Regions from separate parts of the Glutamicibacter sp. BW78 genome, predicted to be linked through region 2. Evidence: riboswitches for the same ligand, from Rfam matches in the RefSeq annotation. Region 2 holds a riboswitch; each other region holds the start of a gene.
The links. Region 2 has a riboswitch for S-adenosylmethionine ahead of CIK75_RS09030 (acyl-CoA dehydrogenase family protein). Riboswitches for the same ligand answer to the same signal wherever they lie in the genome.
Positions count from the first base shown of each region.

Region 1: linked by a shared signal. The riboswitch ahead of CIK75_RS03055 (hypothetical protein) and the one ahead of CIK75_RS09030 (acyl-CoA dehydrogenase family protein) in region 2 are both predicted to bind S-adenosylmethionine.
Region 3: linked by a shared signal. The riboswitch ahead of CIK75_RS13620 (OsmC family protein) and the one ahead of CIK75_RS09030 (acyl-CoA dehydrogenase family protein) in region 2 are both predicted to bind S-adenosylmethionine.

Region 1 covers NZ_NRGU01000020.1:11,899-16,847, reverse strand. Annotated here, with positions in the region: gene CIK75_RS03065 (SRPBCC family protein) at 1-482, shown strand, start outside; gene CIK75_RS03060 (VIT1/CCC1 transporter family protein) at 521-1,663, opposite strand; gene CIK75_RS03055 (hypothetical protein) at 1,899-2,183, opposite strand; SAM riboswitch class IV at 2,195-2,305, opposite strand; gene CIK75_RS03050 (sodium:solute symporter) at 2,608-4,134, opposite strand; gene CIK75_RS03045 (cupin domain-containing protein) at 4,304-4,879, shown strand.
Region 2 covers NZ_NRGU01000032.1:77,773-82,721, forward strand. Annotated here, with positions in the region: gene CIK75_RS09020 (alanine/glycine:cation symporter family protein) at 1-143, shown strand, start outside; gene acs (acetate--CoA ligase) at 144-2,120, opposite strand; SAM riboswitch class I at 2,128-2,249, opposite strand; SAM riboswitch class I at 2,500-2,598, shown strand; gene CIK75_RS09030 (acyl-CoA dehydrogenase family protein) at 2,607-3,872, shown strand; gene CIK75_RS09035 (LLM class flavin-dependent oxidoreductase) at 3,869-4,949, shown strand, end outside.
Region 3 covers NZ_NRGU01000039.1:168,780-173,728, forward strand. Annotated here, with positions in the region: gene CIK75_RS13590 (bifunctional UDP-sugar hydrolase/5'-nucleotidase) at 1-522, shown strand, start outside; gene CIK75_RS13595 (hypothetical protein) at 572-1,024, opposite strand; gene CIK75_RS13600 (DUF3040 domain-containing protein) at 1,066-1,272, opposite strand; partial or broken gene CIK75_RS16585 (hypothetical protein) at 1,353-1,568, shown strand; gene CIK75_RS13615 (DUF6226 family protein) at 1,758-2,426, opposite strand; SAM riboswitch class IV at 2,579-2,694, shown strand; gene CIK75_RS13620 (OsmC family protein) at 2,729-3,271, shown strand; gene CIK75_RS13625 (ornithine cyclodeaminase family protein) at 3,261-4,154, opposite strand; gene CIK75_RS13630 (NAD(P)H-binding protein) at 4,138-4,812, opposite strand; gene CIK75_RS13635 (EamA family transporter) at 4,809-4,949, opposite strand, start outside.

The DNA of each region.
Region 1 (4,949 bases), on a different contig from region 2:
CAGCGCTCGCCGAACGCGCCCGGGCCGAGAAGGTCGCAGAAAGCGAGCGGGCGCAGGCACTCAAGGCCGAACAGGCGGCGCAGGAGGAAAAGGCCAAGGCGGAGAAAGCTGCCGAAATCGAGCGGGCCCAGGCAGAAAAGCTTGCCGAGGCCGAACGGGTCAAAGCGGAGAAGCTGGCTCAGGAAGAGCGCGAACGCCGGGCGAAGGTTGCCCGCGCCGAGCAGGCCCAGACGGCCAAGGCGAGCAAGCAGGAACCGCAGGTTCCCGTCGAGCCCTTGCCGCCGATCGGCGCGACGGCCCGGCCCTTGAAGAAGGCGCCGACCCGTCCCGCCCGCGAGGTGATTGCCGCAGCGAAGGCAGGTCGACGTGACACGCCAGCCCCCGAGCCGGAGCCCGAAGCCATCGTGCCGGAACCGACTCCACCGGCGGTGCAAGAGCGCCGACCGATGGCAGCAGCCCGACGGATGCGCCGCGCCAGCTGACATGATCTGCGGACCGTCGACGTGGACGGGCCCGGAACCTATCCGATATTGCCGCCGAAGAGCAGGCCCAGAGCATAGGTGACCCCTGCCGCTCCGAGGCCGATCGCCAATTGTCTGAACCCGCGTTTGGCTGGTGAGGCGCCGGAGAGCAGCCCGACGACACCGCCGGTCAGCATCAGAGCCACCCCCACCAGGACCAAGGCCAAGAGCAGGGCCGGTAGCCCGCCCATGCCGAAGAGGTAGGGCAGGATCGGGATCAAGGCACCGGAGGCGAAGAAGCAAAAGCTGGAGGCGGCAGCACCGATAGCCGATCCGAGGGCTTCGTGTTCGTCACCGGCGGTCTCGGGTACCTCGGGCTGCAGCGATAAGGACGGGTCGCAATCGCAGCTGAAAGTTCCCAGCCGTTCGGCGGCCCGGTGCTCGGCGGCTTCCCGGCTCATCCCGCGGGCCCGATAGACCAGAACCAATTCGTTGGCCTGCAGGTCCAGATCCGGGGCGGCGATGAGTGTGACCTGGGTTGGCTGGGAAGCGGTGAGTAGTTCGCGCTGTGACCGGACGGAGACGTATTCGCCAGCGGCCATCGACAGGGCGCCGGCGAGCAGGCCGGCAACACCGGCAAAGAGGACGAGGGCGCTGGACACCCCGGCAGCGCCGATGCCCATCACCAGGGCCAGGTTGGAGACCAGCCCGTCGTTGGCACCGAAGACGGCTGCCCGAAAGTTTCCCGAAAGTCGGTTGCGGCCGCGGACCGCAAGACCACGGACGACTTCCTCATGCACCAGCTCATCGGCGGCCATCTGGGCGGTGGCGTCGGCATCATTGTCGTAGGGGGAGGACCCTTCGGCTCGTTGGGCCAGCGCCAGCACGAAGACCGAACCAAAGTTTCGGGCCATGAAACGCAACATGACGCGGCTGAAGGAGGGCCGTGCCGTCTTCCGGGCGTGTTCGCCCAAAAGGGTGGCCCAATGTTCCTCGTGGCGGGCTTCGGCACGGGCCAGGCCCAAGAGGATTTGGCGTTCCTCGCCGTCACGGCGTTTGGCCAGGGTCAGATAGATGGAGCCTTCAACACGTTCATCGGCCAAGTATTTGCGCCAGCGCCTGATCTCGGCGGGCGTGGGCTCCCGACGCGGGGACTGCGCACGGAGCGGGTCGGCGTCGGGGGAGGGGGCATCCGGTGCCATCGGGGGTCCTTTAATCGGGTCGTTGTCCCCGCACGGGGGCGGGGGTGCCGGTCAAAGGTTGGTGGGGTACAACAAACCTCGGACCGCCATCAGCGGGCCGAAGGTCTCGTTCGCCCGGCGTCGAAGCCGGGTGGATTGCCGGACCGCCTGGTCGGCGATCAGTATGTCGACAGATCCTCTTCCGCCCGTGCCGGATCAGTGATCCGGCTCGGGCGGGGTGTGGAACTACTCCCCTTCAGCCGACCAGCATACCCGAGGGAGCCTCGGCGTGGTCGCGAACGGGCAGACGCTCAAGGAAGAATACCTGAGCTTCTCCGTCGGGGCGGTGTGCCCGGGGGATGCGCACGGTCAGTGCGCAGGAATCGGATTCCCAGACCGGTCGACCGGCCGTGTTGGCCAGCGCATAGTCGAGATCCTGAGGGTGGGGCGCGATGAAGCGTTCCCATTGACCGTCTACGTTGAGGCAGACGGTGCCTAGCATCGAATCGAAAATTGGAAGGACGGAGACGCTTTGCGCCACGGATTTCCTCTCGTGCGTTCTTACCCAACACGTTGTCGTGCGGGCCGCTTCCTCATCCGAACCACCCACGAACCTGGGGTTGGTGCGCGGGTAGTCGGAGCTGTTGCCCGCGTCTCATGAAGCTTTTTTCCAGCCTAACGCGATTGCCGAGGCAACCCAAGCTGTGTTCTACGTCATCCCCACTGCATCCCAATGCTGGCACGGCTAGATTCGTTTCGACTCATGGGGCCAAAAAGGGGTTTCGGCAGGGGTTCGACCATCAAAGCGCCGTGCCGCCATGGCCTCTTTCCTCGCCCGGCCGGCCGGCCGGCCTGCCCTGACCGGGGACCCTGGGGGAGCAGCCGGTGCGGAGTTCCCCGGATTCGAACGCAAAACCCCGCCGTCGCGCCGGGAACGATGGGCGACGGCGGGGTTTTGTGGTCCTCTACTGGTCGGCGGAAACGCCTTCCATATCGACCCGTCCGGAGACGCGATCCGACCAGTGCTTCGTCACCTCGGTGCGGGTCGGCGCCGAGAGCAGGCTGAACAGGACATAGACCACGAGTGAGGCACCGAGACCGAAGTAGATCGGGTCGTTGGCGTAGACGCCGGCGAACTTTTCGGTGGAGAGGACTTCGAGGGTGATCATGGTCGTCAGGGTGACCAACGTGCCTGCCGCCATGGACAGGGCAGCACCGGTACCGTTGCCCCGCTTCCAGAGCAGACCGCCCAGGATCGACACCAGCAACCCGCCGACCAGGATGTCGTAGGCAATGGTCAGGGCGGCGACGACATCGTTGACGAGGATCGCCAGGATGATGGACACGGCGCCGAGCCCCAAGACCCAGTAGCGGTTGGCGGCGATGTCGTGTTCGGGGTTGCGGCCGGTGTTGACCTCGATCTTCTTGCCGAACCAGCCGGCGACAAAGGGGGTGACGTCGTTGCGGGCCACCGTGGCTGCGGCAATCAGCGCACCGGAAGCGGTGGACATCATGGCGGCGACGGCGGCGGCCAGGACGATGCCGCCGACGGCCACCGGCAGCAGGGTCATGGCGACCTCCGCGTAGACCACGTCCTTGCCCAAGGCCTCGATGTCGATGCCGGGCAGCGCGACGCGGGCCGACATGCCGATGATGGCTCCGGCGATGCCGTAGATGACGCAGTAGATGCCGGCGGTGGCGCCGCCCCAGCGGGCCACCTTCGGGGTGCGGGCGGTGAACACGCGCTGCCAGATGTCCTGCCCGATCAGCAGGCCCAGCGTGTAGACGACGAAGTAGGTGATGATGGTCTGCGCCCCGATGCCGCCCCAACTGAAGAAGGCCTCGCGGGCGCGTTCGGGGATGCCGGCCGAGATGCCGTTGAAGCCGCCGGCCGCCGACAGGGCGAAAGGCAGCATGAGGGCGAAGACGCCGATGGTCTTGATGACGAACTGGACCTGGTCGGCCAGGGTGATGGACCACATGCCGCCGATGGTGGAGTAGATCAAGACGATGGCCCCGCCAACGGCGATGGCGATCCAGCGCTCCCATTCGAAGAGGACGACGAAGATCGTCGCGTAGGCGCCGGTGGAGGTGGCGCAGAGCATCAAGGTATACGCCAGCATGACTACCGCCGAGGCGTTCGTGGCCTGCTTGGAGCCGTAGCGCAGCGTCAGCATCTGCGAGACGGTGAAAATCTTCAGTCGTTGCAGGCGCGGGGCGAAGAGCATGCTCAGTAGCAGCACCCCGATGCCGATGGCGATCACCAGCCACGCGCCGGAGAGCCCGAATTCGTACCCCAGGCCCACACCGCCGACCGTGGACGCACCGCCGAGGACGACGGCGGCCATGGTTCCGGTGTAGAGGAAGGGGCCGAGTCGTCGGCCCGCGACCAGATAGTCGCTGCTGTTCTTGGTGCGGGACTTGCCCCACCAGCCGAACGCGAGCATCGCGATCAGGTACGCGATCACAATCGCGATATTGATGATGTCCATGAGGAACCTCTGGTCGAAAAGGGAAGGAAGATGACAATCAGGTGATGTTTACAGGTAAACATCTGTTGCCTACTAAGCTAAAGTGATCTGGCTAACAGGTCAATTGGCCTATGCTGTGTGACGTCATGCAGGACAGATATCCAATGCGAAGACCCGGAGTACACCGCCCATGAAGGCTTTGCCCGTCGAGCCCAGCAACGCCCCGATTGCGATCGGTTCGAAGATCCGGGCCGCGCGTCACGTCCAGCGTATGACCATCGAGCAGGTGGCCGAGTCAACCGGGCTGACCAAAGGTTTCCTGTCCCGGGTCGAGCGCGACCTCACCTCACCCTCGGTGGCCTCGTTGGTCACCTTATGCCAGGTCCTGTCGGTGTCGGTGGGGGAGCTGTTCGCCCAACCAGAAACCCATGTGGTCCGCTTCGACGATGCCCCGCGCATCTCCTTGGGTGGTCACGGCATTATCGAACGTCTGGTGACCAGCCGCTCGGAGAAGCGGCTGCAGGTGATCCGGGCCGTCATCGAACCCCGCGGGCAAGGCGAGGACGAACTGTATTCGGTGGACTGCGAGGTCGAGGTCCTGCATGTGGTGTCGGGACGTTTCATCATCATCTTCGCCAACGAACGATTCGAACTCGAGGGCGGTGATTCGGTGACGTTCCCCGGCCGTGAACCGCATTCATGGATCAACCCCACCGATGAGGAAGCAGTGGTCCTGTGGACGCTGGTCCCCGCTGCATCACGGTAGCGGTATTCGGCCGATATGGACCCGCGGTCTGAGCCGCGGATTCGGTTCGGCCCCACGCAAAACCTCGCGG
Region 2 (4,949 bases):
GGGCCCAGGGGCTGGACCCGGTCTTCCTGGCCACCGATATGCCGGAAATCAAGAACATTGATTGCTGGACCGAAGAGGACGTCAGCGACCATCTGACCCAGCGCGGATACCAACGGAAGGTGTCGGTGTCGGACACCGAATGATCAGCGGGCCGAGCACATCCGTTTCAGGGCGGGCAGGCACTCTTCGTTCTGCAGGCTCGTCGTATCACCCAAGGCGGTTCCCTCGAACAGTTGGGTCAGCAGCCGGCGCATGATCTTCCCCGACCGCGTCTTGGGCACGTCGGGCACGAAGATGACGTCGCGCGGTTTGGCGATCGGGCCGATCTGGGTTGCCACGTGGGCGCGGAGTGCGGCCGCGGCGGCCAGTTGCGAGGGCGTCGACCCGGAACTGGTGACGCCGCCGAGGAGCGCCCTGTCGCGGGGCACGACGAAGGCCGTTGCCGCATGGCCGGTCGTGGCATCGACGGTCGGGCAGACCCCCGCCTCGACGACCCCCGGATGGGAGACCAACGCCGATTCGATCTCGATGGTCGAAAGCAGGTGACCCGAAATATTCACGGCATCATCGGTGCGCCCCAGGATCCACGTGTCGCCGTCGTCGTCGTACTTCGCGCCGTCACCGGCGAGGAACCAGCCCTGCGCGGCGTACTTCTGCCAATAGCTGGTGAAGTAGCGTTCCGGGTTGCCCCAGACGGTGCGGGCCATTCCCGGCCCGGTGGCGGTGAGCACGATATTGCCCTGGACGTTGGCAGTGACCCGGGCGCCGGCGTCGTCCACGATGTCGGTGGTCATCCCGGGCAGGGCGCGCGTGCCACAGCCGGGCTTGAAGTCCTTGTCGGTGGTGCGGGGGGAGAGGACCGTGGCACCGGTTTCGGATTGCCACCACGTGTCGACCATCGGGATGCCGGTGTTGGGCTCACCGGGGACCAGGGAATCGCGGCCGACCTGGGTGCGCAGCCAACGCCACGCCTCGGGATTGACCGCCTCGCCAACGGTGCCGGCCATCCGGATGGAAGAGAGGTCGTGATCGGCGGGGATGCCGTCCGGGAACCATCCCATGAGCGAGCGCACCAGCGTGGGGGCCGTGTAGTAACTGGTCACGGAGTAACGTTCGATGATCTCGAAGTGCCGGCCCGGATGTGGGGTATTGGGCACCCCCTCGTAGATGACCTGGGTGACACCGTTGGACAGCGGTCCGTAGATCTCGTAGGTGTGGGCGGTGACCCAGGCCAGATCGGCGGTGCACCAGTGCACGTCCAGGTCCCGTTGGCCGGGGTCCGGATGGCTGAAGAGGAACTCATGGCTCCAGGAGGCCTGGGTCAGGTAGCCGCCGGTGGTGTGCACCAGGCCCTTGGGCTTCCCGGTGGTGCCGGAGGTATACATGATGAACAGTGGCGTCTCGGCGTCGAAGGCCTCGGCCGCGTGGGTGCGCGGCTGGGTTTCCACCGTTTCGTGCCACCACAGATCCCGGCCTTCGGTCCAGGCGATCTCACTGCCGGTGCGGCGGATGACAAGCACGTGTTTGATCGCGTTGTCCCCGGCGACCGCGGCATCGGCATTGTCCTTCACCGGCACCGCGGTTCCGCGACGGAACTGGCCGTCCGTGGTGACCAGTAGTTTCGCCCCGGTGTCTTCAACTCGGAAACGTAGGGCCTCGGCGGAGAAGCCACCGAAGACCAGCGAATGCACCGCACCGATACGGGCGCAGGCCAAGGTGATGACGACGGTTTCCACCAGCACCGGCAGGTAGATGACCACGCGGTCCCCGACGCCGATGCCCAAGGATGTCAGGGCGTTGGCCGCCTGGCTGACCAGCCCGGTCAGTTCGGCGTAGGTGACGGTGCGGCGGTCCCCGGGTTCGCCCTCGAAATGCAAGGCCACCTTCTCGCCCCGGCCGGCGGCCACATGGCGGTCGGCGCAGTTCACCGCCGCATTGAGTTTCCCGCCCTCAAACCAGCGCAGTTCGGGGCCCCGACGGGCTAGCGGGTCCACGGGAGTGGTGCTGTGGACCGTATGCCAGGGGTCGGCCCAGTCCAGACGTGCCGCGGCATCGGCCCAAAAGTCTAGGCGTTCGGATTCGGTGGTCGTGGCCGGTCCGGGGTACGGGGCAATGCTCATGAAATCAGCTCCATCGTTCCTGGCGGAAGCACCTTCGCCGGTGACGGACTCCGCGGGGTTGCGGGGACGTATTCGGCGTGGTTGCTGCGGCGTCACGGAGCCAGATCTCTCGGCCGCTCGGGATGGGTACCGTTCCACTTAAGGCCACCGTGACGCGATGAAGCAACTTCAGGAACGTGTTGCGTAATATTTCATCAAGGATTCAGATGCCGGGTCGTCATAGAACTTTTATGTCAGAAAACCTTGAAAATGGCAGGATTATTCGATGTTTTGAGGTCCTCGGCAACCCAGATTTCCGGCTGTAAACGCGTCACATTGCAGGTCGACGTTCCTTCCTGCGGTGGCGCTGAAGGTTCCGAATGTGGCCCAATGGAGGTAACAACCATCCAGAGCGGCCGAGAGATCTGGCTCGATGACGCCGCAGCAACCCCTTCCCGAATCATCGGGAGGAAGGTGCTCACGCCGGAACCGATGGAGTGATGTTTTGTGGCAGCCCTGACGATCGATGACGTGACACCGCGACACCTGATCAAACTGACCCCCGGTGTGCCCGCGGACGGGCACTACGACGAACTCGCAGCGGTCTTCCGCCCCGTCTTCGCGAGCATTGCCGACGGGGCAGCCGAACGCGATGCCCGCCGGATCTTGCCCTTCGAGCAGGTCGGCTGGCTCAACCGGGCCCGCTTCGGTGCCTTGCGGGTGCCCCGCGAGGCCGGCGGTTTCGGCGCCTCGCTGGTGGATTCCTTCCGACTGCTCATCGAATTGGGGGAGGCCGACTCGCAGATTGCCCAATTGCTACGTGCCCATATCGGCTTCGTCGAATCGGTGCTGCTGCTTCACGACGAGGAAGTCAAGACCCGCTGGTTCGCCCGCTTCGTGGCCGGGCAGATCGTCGGCAACGCCTACACCGAGCGCGGCGGCAACGACCTGGGCCAACTCAATACCGCCGTCGAACATTCCGAGGCCGGCTGGTTGCTCACGGGGGAGAAGTACTACTGCACCGGGACGATCTTCGCCGACTGGGTCGCCGTGACGGCCATGGCACCGGCGATCGAAGGGCGCCACATTGCGGTGGTGTCCACCCAGCATTCGGGGGTGGTCATCCACGACGATTGGGACGGGTTCGGTCAACAACTCACCGGAACAGGTTCCACCGGCTTCGCGCGGGTTCCGGTGGATACCTTATTGGACCCTGAGGTGCTGGATATTCATCCGGAATCTGCCATCTTCCAGTTGGTCCTGCTCGCCGTGCAGGCGGGTATTGCCCGGGCAGTGCTCGCCGACGTCCGTGCTCATACCCAACTGCGTGAGCGCGCCTTTACGACGGGAACCGGGCTGCCCTCCCGGCACGAACCGCAGATCCTGCAGGTCGTCGGAGAAATCTCGTCGACCGCCTTTGCCATCGACGCCATCTTGTTGGCCGCCGTCGCCGAACTCGAATCCGTGATCGGCCAACCGGGCCTGAGTGCCGCCGAGCAATACGCTGTCTGCGAGCTGGCCGCCAACCGCGCCCAGTCGGCCATCCAACCGCTGGTGCTCGAGGTGACCAGCCAGCTCTTCGACGGCCTCGGCGCCTCGGCGACCTCCGCCGCCTGCAACCTGGACCGCCACTGGCGAAATGCGCGCACCGTAGCGACCCACAACCCCGCCATGTACAAGTCCCGCATCGTCGGCGACTACGAGGTCAACGCCGCGGCGCCGCGCAAACTCGGCGCCGTCGGTGACCTCAAGACCCCTGAAGGAGAAAAATGAGCACCACACCAGCACGCCGTCGGATCCGCCTGAACGCCTTCGACATGAACTGCGTGGTCCACCAATCGCCGGGACTGTGGCGTCATCCGCAGGACCAGGCGTGGCGCTATAAGGAACTGGGCTACTGGACCGAGCTGGCCAAGACGCTGGAGAAGGGCCTGTTCGACGGGATCTTCATCGCGGACGTCTTGGGCACCTACGACGTCTACGGATCCACCAACTCCACTCCGCTCTCCGCCGGCGCCCAGGTCCCGGTCAACGACCCGTTCCTGCTGGTCTCCGCGATGGCTTCCGTCACCGAGAACCTGGGCTTCGGGGTCACCGCCGGAACCGCCTACGAACACCCCTACCCGTTCGCCCGCCGACTGGCGACCCTGGACCACCTGACCAACGGCCGCGTCGGCTGGAACGTCGTGACCGGTTACCTGCCCTCGGCGGCGAGGAACATGGGCCAAGAGGACCAGATGGAACACGACGAACGCTACGACCACGCCGATGAGTACCTCGAAGTCGTCTATAAGCTGCTCGAGGGCTCCTGGGAGGACGACGCCGTGCTCCGCGACCGTGAAACGGGGGTCTATACCGACCCGTCGAAGGTCCACGAAATCGGCCACGAGGGCAAGTACTTCAAGGTCCCCGGCATCGCCATCACCGAACCCTCGGTGCAGCGCACCCCGGTCATCTATCAGGCCGGCGCCTCGCCGCGCGGCCTGGAATTCGCGGGGGCGAACGCCGAATCGGTTTTCGTGAACAGTCCCACCAAAGAAATCCTCACCGACACCGTGCGGAGGATCCGGGACAACGTCGAGGCCGCCGGCCGCGACCGCTACGACGTGAAGATCTACACGATGCAGACGATCATCACCGCTGCCACGGACGAGGAGGCGCAGAACAAATACGCCGACTATGCCTCCTACGCCGACATCAACGGGTCGCTGGCCCTGCTCTCGGGCTGGACCGGAATCGACATGTCACAGTACGACCTTGACGACGTGATCGGTGAGGACGTGAAGTCCAATGCCATCCAGTCCTCGGTGGAGACGTTCAAGAAGGCCTCCGGGGATGACGGCAAACCGT
Region 3 (4,949 bases), on a different contig from region 2:
CTGTGGGCGACCTCCAATGAGGATTTCGGCGGAGAACCGGCACAGATCGCCCTGATGAACCCGGGAGGCCTGCGGGCAGACCTGCTGTATGGCACGGACGGGACCGTCACGTATAAGGACGTGGCCAACGTCCAACCTTTCGGTAACACCTTGTGGACCGAGGACCTCACCGGGGCGCAGCTGAAATCGGTGCTGGAAGAACAGTGGCAGCCCGACGGCTCCAGCCGCCCCAAGTTGCATCTGGGGATTTCCGAAGGCCTGGCATACACCTACACGCAGGACGCGGCCCGCGGCTCACATATCACCTCGATGACTTTCGAAGGCGAGGCAATTGCTGACGATGACGTGTTCAAGGTGGCCATGAACTCGTTCCTTGCTGCCGGTGGTGACAACTTCACGACGTTGGCCGAGGGGGCAAACGCGACCGACTCGGGCCAAAGCGACCTGGTCGCTGCCTTGGATTACTTCGAAGCCCACGACGTCGTCGACCCGGCCCCGCTGGGCCGGGCAGTCACGCAGTAGTAGCAGTGGCCGCGCCGGCCACTGCCGGCGCGGCCACTGCCGGCTGCCTTCAGCCCATTCGTGAATTCGCCAGAATGATGCCGATCGGGGCCGACACCAGAATGACCACGATCATCGCCCGGTATCCATAAAGCCACCACCGCTGTTCCGAGGCAGCACCGCGGGCCGCCCAGATGAACAGGCCCATGGCGACGACGATCAGTCCTGCACCAGTCCACGTCAGCAACGTCAGTGAAAACATCGAGCCGCCCAGCACGGCGATATTGGCGAGGTTGTAGGTCAAGACCTCGGCCGAAACGATGCCCTCCGAAGGGGTCTTTACGGCCAGCCGGTCCTGGCCCAGGCCCAGCACCACTTGCGCGACACCGACCACCAACACCAAATAGGCGACCGCCCAGGCGGCCAAATAGGAAGGGGAGGCGGCACTGATGGCGGAGAAAAGACCGCCGAGCACAATGCCAAGGCCACCGATAACGAGGAAGGGCGTCGCTGTTCTGTTCACGCCTACAGACTACGGATTCAGCGCCTCCCGTGAAACAACCCTCAGGCGCGGCTCTTCAGGGTGTCTTGACGTCGAAACTCCCGCAACCAGATGGAGAGCGTGAATCCGGATCCTGCGGCGATGAGCGCTCCGATCACGGGCAGCCACCAGGATTCTCCGAAGAGCCCGAGGATCAGGAGAAGCAGGCCCACGAGCATCATGGCGCAGTAGGCGGCTATGAGGAGGCGCTGCATGGAAGTGAACCGCATGCATGGACCCTACCGTGTCGCCCTTGACCTTTCCAGAGGCGGGGACGTGACGCGGCGGGCGTGGCATTTCGGCGCCCCGGTCGGCGCCCTTCGGCCCGCTCGGTCGTCTGGTCGAGAAGTTGGTCCTGGCCCGCTATCTGCAGAAGCTCATCGAGGAGCGGAATCGCCATCTCAGCGCCGGGTCTGGGCATGAGTCATCGACCAGGATTGGACACCGAATCGGAGGCGATGCTAGGCCCGATTCCGTGGATGACTCTGCGCAACGCGTTCGTTTCCGTGCTTATAGTTGCCGGTGACTCGCGCCATCAGCGCTTGTGGTTCTTGTGTTTCGACGTCACGAAGGAAGCGCGAGGCTGCCGTCCCGCGGAGCGTCGACGCTCGCCGGCCCTGATGGAAGATGACGACGGAACCGCCACCGACGGAGTATTCAAAATCTCTGGGCGCATGAGGCATGACCCAATATTGCGCCACGGGCACACGGTTTGTCAGCCCCCTGCCGCACCAGCCGCGTCGCGCATCGCTTCAGGCCACGGCAGCCAGTGCCCATCGGAAGGGAGCATGGCTTCTGCAGTCTCCATCCTTCCCTCGGGCACGTCCTCGGCCTGGATGCACCCGGCTTCTTCCCACCGGCCCGGCTCGGGCAGCCGATAATCGACCGATTGGTCGTCGGTGGGACTAATTCGTTCAAAAAAGCCGCCGGAGATGACGGCTCGCACCACGGATTCAAGGTTTTCCAGAAGTTCCGGAACGTCGTCATCACAGGCGTCGCAACCGCATACCGGATAGTGGGCGTCGTAGAGGGCACCCGCGTGCAGGAAGATCCCCGGGAACCCGGTGAAGACGAAGGTCACCGGGGCCGCGAACAGGATGGACGGGACGACCCGGACCGCACGGACGACGTCTTCCGAAGGGAACAGCAGATCGGAGGCAACTTCCGGTTCCCGTTCGACGACGACGTCGAAAGCACCCAGCAGCCAGTCGATCAGGGCATCAGCCACCTCGTGCAAGGGGATGAAACGATGCCGATGACCCACCGTGGAGTAGGCGCGTGAAGGCGGAGACGTTCCTTCCCACCGATGGCCGTAGGCGATCGGGGTGCCCTGTCCATCGCGATGGATCTCCCGGGTGAAGTCTGGGCGCCGATATCCGCTCATAGCCCCACGGTAGCCGCCGGGATACCGCGTGGCGACGGGAATCACGCTGCAGGGATGGCGGTCCCGCCACATGCGGACGGGCCGGCGTATGTCCCCGGATGACGCGACGGGTTTGCCCGATCTACTCTCCCGCCAGCAGAATCGAACCCAAGAATCAAGAGATCCAACCTGAGGCCCTGGCCGGTTGGACGGCAACCCCCTTCGCCATAGTGGGGTGCCCCAGGTGACGATTCGACGCCGTCCCGACCGGGAGGCGTAAGTATGGCGCAGCGCTACGCTCGCCATGACAGCGAAGGAACGCCATGACCCAGACCCTTGCAGAAACCAGCATTTCCAACCGCGCCGAACGCCTCGATTCCGCGGGATCCGCCTGGGCAGAACGGATCGGCCAGAATACCGCCAGCGCATCGCTGCAGTTCCGTGCCACCGCCGACCCGGTGGGATCGGTCGGTTCGACCATCCGCGCCGGACGCCACGAATTCACCGTCGACGAACCGGCTGCTTTGGCCGGGGACGACGTCGCTGCCAGCCCGGTGGAATACGCTCTCGGGGCGCTCATCTCCTGCCAGGTGGTGGTTTACCGGCTGTACGCCCACCAACTGGGCATCAGCATCGACTCGCTGGATATCTCCGCGGATGCCGACCTCGATGTGCGCGGCTTGTTCGGGATCGAGGAACAGGTTCGCCCGGGATTCGGCGATGTCCGGTTGACCGTAGAGGTCTCGGGCCCTGACGCCGAGGAACGTTATGCCGAACTCCAGGCGGCAGTCGATGCCCACTGCCCGGTGTTGGACATCTTCACGAACCCGACACCGGTGACCACCACGCTGCGGGTCAACTCCTAGAGGCGGCCAACAGCCGGCTCGCCAATAGGATCTCCGAGCCGGCTAGGCCGACCGAACAATGCATGGTGATGTCCTCGGCGCTGCGGCGACCGGGGACCTCTCCCAGCAACACCCCACCCAGGCAGACCAAGGAATCCGGGTCCGTGAAGAAGGGGTCAGGGTATGCCGCCGCCTGGGCCGGGGAATCGCAGGTGACCACGGTTGCTGCATCCAGCAAAGCCAACGGTGTTTCATGGTGGGCGTACGACTTCGGGCCGAGGGTCGTCACGTGGGTCCCCGGGCCCACATCGGCTAGGTCGATCACCGGTGTGGGAGAACGCGTGGCCAGGACGATGATGTCGGCATTGCTGACGGCATCCGCCGAGTCGGTGACGGCAACGGCGTTGAGGCCCAGCTCCCTCGCCGCCCGTTCGGCAAAATCCACAGCATGGGCCGTGGTGCGGCTGTGAACCCTGACCCGGCGTAGGTGCCGGACCGCGGCGAGCGCCCACAACTGGGCCCAGGCATGGGGGCCGCTACCGATGACCGCAACGCTTTCCGCCTCCGGACGTGCTAGGACATCGGCGGCTACGGCACCCAAAGCTCCGGTCCGTCGGATGCCCAGTTCGTCCCCCACAATCAGACCCTCTAGGTCACCCGCCCCATTCCAAACCGCCACGAGCTGGTCTCCTGCAGGTTGGCCGGCACGGTAGGCCCTGAAGCCGCTGGTTCCATCGGGCAGGGAACCCGCCGTATAGACGTAGTCGAGGGATCCCAGGGCGCTTCTGGCTCGCGGTGGCGCGACCAGCTCCCGGCGCCCATGCATGACCAGCGCCTCCCGCATGCATTCCACGACGTCCCTCGCCTTGGTCCTGCGTACTTCTTCGTCACCGATGATCTGCATGGGTCGATCGTGCCACGTGCTCCAGCGACTCCGCGACGGTGAAGTGCCGGTCGTTACCGGGGCTCTCGACCTCGTCCAGGATCGCCACCGCAAAATCCTCGACGGGGATCCGTGAGGATCCGCCTGGGGCGATCAGCAGGGTGGTGGTTCCGCGCCGGTAGGCGCCGGTACGGCGGCCTGGCTCCAGCACCGCCGGTGGACTGGCATAGGTCCACCGTTGGTTTTCGTGCCGGAGGCAGGTTTCGAGTTGGGTCAGGCTGGCCAGGGCGACGTCTCGCCACGAGGGGTCGACATACCGCGGGTCGTCCACCACCAGGCGGAGCGACTCATCCACGGAATACAGTGGCCCTGCCCCGCCGGCCACCAGCACGGGCACTCCTTCCACGGCCGCTGCCTCTAGTACTGTCCCGGTCAAGGACGCGGTGGACTGCTCGTTTCGGTGATCCGGACGAACGGCGAGAAGGACGATATCGGAGCCGTTAAGCGCTACCGCCAGTTGTCCCGAGGATCCGGCGTCTACACCAACGACGGTGACGGTGGGGTCCTGGTGCGCCGGCGCCTGCCGCGAACCGGCGAGAACGTGGTGCCCGCGTCGCGCCGATTCGAGGACCAGTCTAGATCCGACCATTCCGGTGGAGCCGAGGATCGTGATGTTCATGAAGTAGTCTCCTGTCGTTTTCGACGTCGGGGTGAGAACTGCCCGGCACCCAGCGCAGTGATGGCGAGGGCAAAGCCGCTGAGTTGTTGTGGATCGAGGCTTTCCCCCAGGACCAGGGCACCAAGGCCGGCTGCCAC